Regions from separate parts of the Desulfocurvibacter africanus subsp. africanus DSM 2603 genome, predicted to be linked through region 2. Evidence: predicted binding sites of a transcription regulator. Region 2 holds the regulator's gene; the other holds the start of a gene.
The links. Region 2 encodes sigma-54, which starts transcription at its own class of promoters, with help from an activator protein. Its sites were predicted from a motif close to CTGGCACGGNNNNTGCTT; they were not measured.
Positions count from the first base shown of each region.

Region 1: a site for sigma-54 is predicted at 1,048-1,065, ahead of H585_RS0107930 (ammonium transporter). Genes of this name have one in related genera too.

Region 1 is NZ_AULZ01000010.1:102,146-104,346, reverse strand. Features, by position in the region: gene H585_RS0107935 (2-amino-3,7-dideoxy-D-threo-hept-6-ulosonate synthase) at 1-409, opposite strand, end outside; gene H585_RS0107930 (ammonium transporter) at 1,125-2,201, shown strand, end outside.
Region 2 is NZ_AULZ01000014.1:100,563-102,763, forward strand. Features, by position in the region: gene hpf (ribosome hibernation-promoting factor, HPF/YfiA family) at 1-212, opposite strand, end outside; gene rpoN (RNA polymerase factor sigma-54) at 244-1,686, opposite strand; gene lptB (LPS export ABC transporter ATP-binding protein) at 1,891-2,201, opposite strand, start outside.

The DNA of each region.
Region 1 (2,201 bases), on a different contig from region 2:
ATGTCACCTGGCCGAAATCACACAGCATACGCGCCTCGGTTTCGTCGCCCAGGTTCACATGCACGGACACGCAGTCCGCGCCCAGGCGGATGGCGTCTTCCACTGTGCCCACGAGGGTCTTTGCGTTGGGATAGGGAGAGAGGCTGGTGGAGGCGGAGAGGTGCAGGATGAGGCCGATGTCCTTACCTGATCCGCGATGGCCGCAGCGGATCAGGCCTTTATGCATGAGCACTGCGTTGGCCCCGCCCTCGACGATGTGGTTAACGGTTTCGCGCAGGTCCACCAGTCCGGAGATGGGGCCTACTGACACGCCGTGGTCCAAGGGCACGATAATGGTGCGCTCGGTGTTGCGGTTGAAAATGCGTTCGAGGCGGATGGCTTTCCCGATGTTGTTGCTGCTGGCTAACATGTGCGGCTCCTTGCCCCGGCCCGGCCATCACCCGCGCACCCCTGAAAAAAAAACAGGGGCCGCCGGCTTGCGCCTGCGGCCCCTGGGGTGTTCGGTGTTCGTCTTCTTCTACTTGAGTACCAAACCGCTCCCATTACAGACCACAGGCTGCTCCCTAAACCAATAATAATACCAAAAGCTAAAAGATAGGGTGGCGAACGCCTGGGGCTGCGTGGACTTCATGCGCGGCAATATGCTCCCACGCCTAGCGGCATGTCAACGGTTTTCTTGGTCAAAAGTGCGGTGAACCGACATCCGCATACTAATTATATATGATTGCGGCGCATTTTCTGCGTCGGCCCGCTAAGAAGAAATCTGCTGAGCGCAACCCGACGGATGAGCTGTTTAGGCCTGTGTGGCTGTAATACTCTATTGAGCCATATGCACGCATGCTGGAAGAGGTCTGATTTACGTTTGTGTCAACCTGTGACTTAGGGTTTGCTTGTCTTACTTCATAATTAACAATTAAGGGATAGTAATGCTCTTTTTACGGCTATTCATGCCATTAAAATACAAATATGTATATTCGGGTGAAGCTGATACTAGTAAGAATACAATACAGCCTAAAATATGTCATTGATTCAAACACGTTAACTTGCTTGGTCCGGCCTTTGCTCAGGACAGGTCGTCGGGGGGAACGTTCTTTCGACACCCATTCCCTGTAAGGAGGTCGCATATGGGTTCCATGTTCGAGAACGGCAGAGGCATTGGCCGCACCGCCGTTGCGGCCGCAGCGCTCATGGCGCTGCTTCTGGTGCCGGGGCTTGCCCAGGCGCAGGAGGAGGCAGTTGAGTTCCTGACCCAGGCCAACGCCAACATCCTGTGGACGCTCATCGCCAGCATGCTCGTCATGTTCATGCAGGCCGGCTTCGCCTGCGTGGAGACCGGCTTCACCCGCGCCAAGAACGCGGGCAACATCTGCATGAAAAACGCCCTGGACTTTGGCGTCGGGCAGATACTGTTCTTCCTGTTCGGCTTCGGCCTCATGTTCGGCACCGACCTCGGCGGCTTGATCGGCACCGACAACTTTGCTCTGGGACTCGGCTCCGTTGTCGGTCAGGACGGCTTCGACGGCTGGTCCTATACCTTCTGGTTCTTCCAGTCCGTATTCGCCGCCACCGCCGCCACCATCGTCTCCGGCGCCGTGGCCGAGCGTATCAAGTTCGGCACCTATGTCGTCATCAGCATCGTTGTCACGGCCGTCATCTACCCGGTCTTCGGCCACTGGGCCTGGGGTAGCCTGGCTGGCGAAGCCTCGGCCGGCTGGCTGAGCGGCTTCGGATTCATCGACTTCGCCGGCTCCACCGTGGTGCACTCCATCGGCGGCTGGGTCGGTCTGGCCGGAGCCCTGGTCCTCGGCCCGCGCGTGGGCAAATACACCGCCGACGGCAAGGCTCGGGCCATCCAGGGCCACAACATTCCCTTGGCCACCCTGGGCGTGTTCATTCTCTGGTTCGGCTGGTTCGGCTTCAACCCCGGCTCCACCACCATCGCCGACGACACCATCGGCCTCATCGCCGTGAACACCTCGCTGGCAGCCTGCGCCGGCCTCGTCGCGGCCATGATCACCTCCTGGATGCGCTTCGGCAAGCCCGACATCTCCATGAGTCTTAACGGCGTTCTGGCCGGCTTGGTAGCCATCACCGCGCCCTGCTACAACGTCTCCCCCGTGAGCGCCATCGTCATAGGCCTCGTCGGCGGCTTCATCGTCGTCCTGTCCGTCGAACTCCTGGACAAGGTGCTCAAGATCGAC
Region 2 (2,201 bases):
TACATGTCCTGTGATTCCTCATTGGCGGACAGATGCAGACTATCGCCGGAAAGAACCACTTCGGCCATGTGCCGATGCTTCTCGACACTCATATTGACCTGCAGCTCGGCACTGTTGATCCCATGCTTGGAGAGCTTGCCAAACCGGGTTCGCGCGTAGTTCTTGAGGTGCTCGGAAGGCTCGAAGTTCTTGAACGTGAAATGGATGTTCATACCTGCTCCTTTTGCGCGGGGTTGGCAGAAATCAGAAGATTTGCTTGCGCTTGGAAGAGGATTCGATGCCCAAGGCCGAGCGGTACTTGGCCACGGTCCTGCGGGCAATATTCACCTGGAGTTTTTCCTTGAGAATCTCGGCTATGCGCTCGTCGCTGAGAGGCCTCTTGGAGCTTTCGTCGGATATGAGCTGCTTGATGAGCGCCTTGACGCTCTCCGAGCCTACTTGGCTGCCGTCATCAAGGTCCAGGGCGCTATTGAAGAAAAATTTCAGCTCGAAAACGCCATGAGGCGTGGCGACATACTTGTTGGTCGTAATGCGGCTGACCGTGGACTCGTGCATGCTGATATCGTCGGCTACATCCTTGAGGATAAGGGGCTTCAGATGGGTGACCCCCTCCTCGAAGAAGTCGCGCTGAAAGCGCAGAATGCTGTCGAGGACCTTGTAGAGCGTACGCTGGCGTTGGTAAAGGCTCTTCATGAGCCAGACTGCCGAGCGCATCTTCTCTTGCATGTATTCCTTATCCGAGGAATTGCAACCCTGCAGGCTGTCCATATACATGGAGTTGAGCTGCAGCTTGGGCATGCCCTCCTCATTGAGCATGATTACGAATTCATCGTTGAATTTGTATACGTAGGCGTCCGGGCTGACATAGTACGGCTCGGTGGAGGAGTAGCTGGCTCCCGGCAAGGGCTCCAGGGTCTGCAGAACCTCAAGGTACTCCTTGAGCTGATCGAGAGTGATCTTGAATTTGCGAGCCAGAGGTTTGTAGCGCCGTTTTTCCAGGTCTTCCAGATGCTCGGAAACCAATGCCCGCAGTATGGGGTCATTGTGTTCATAGACATCGAGTTGCACCAGCAGGCACTCCTGAGGGGTCCTGGCTGCGACGCCCACGGGATCGAAACGCTGGATGCGCCGCAGGATCACCTCGACCTCTTCCGGCGTGGTGTGCGCCATGGCCGCGATTTCCTCGGCCGTGGACTGCAAGTAACCCGCCGGGCTCAGGCAACCGATAATGATCTCGCTGACTTGCTTCTGCTTTTCGCTGAAATCGGAAAGCCGCACCTGCCAGAACAGGTGCCCTTCCAAGGACGGCTTTGAGGAAAGGCGAGCCTCGAAACTGACGCCATCCTCGGGAACTTCGGACTCGCGCATCTGCATCTGCTTGCCCGAGCTGGAAAACTCACCGAGGTAATCTTCCCAGTCCGCATTGCGGGTCAGTTCACGCGTCAGAATCTCATCGCGATCCTTGGAAATTTCCTGAACAGGCTCATGGACCTCAAGGGCCTGGATCTCATTACCAAGATCACTGGCCTGTCCCTCTTCGAGCAGCGGGTTCTCCATGAGTTCCTGCTGCACGGTATCGAGCAGCTCGAGCCGGGAAAGCTGAAGCAGCTTGATCGCCTGCTGCAGTTGGGGAGTCATGACCAACTGCTGCGAAAGTTTGAGTTGTTGTCGTAGTTCTAAGCCCATAATCTCCCAATGGCGTTCACGAAGGATTCGTTGCCGCGACGGCAGTGCAGTGACGCCTTCCCGTATAAATAAAGCGGCCTGAAGGGCTTCGGGGAAAGCGTATCCACAGTTTCATCAGGCAGCCGTGGGTGTATTCATGCCATACTTGATGTGTGTATGCAACCATTGCGCCAGAACGCGAGAAGCATTGTGGGACAAGGATTCTTAGATATCTCTTCCCTGCAGACGAAAGCCTTGGCCCAGGTAGACCTGCTGTGCCTTCGGATCGGAGACTATCTGCTCTGGGGAGCCCTCCAGGATTATGCTGCCTTGGTAGGCCAGGTAGGCTCGATCGCAAATAGACAGGGTTTCACGTACGTTGTGATCGGAAATGAGCACGCCGATGCATTTTTCCTTGAGTCCTTTAATGATATCCTGGATATCCAGCACGGCCAAGGGATCCACGCCGGCAAAGGGCTCGTCAAGGAAGACGAAACGGGGACGGCGGATAAGGGCGCGGGCGATTTCGAGCCGAC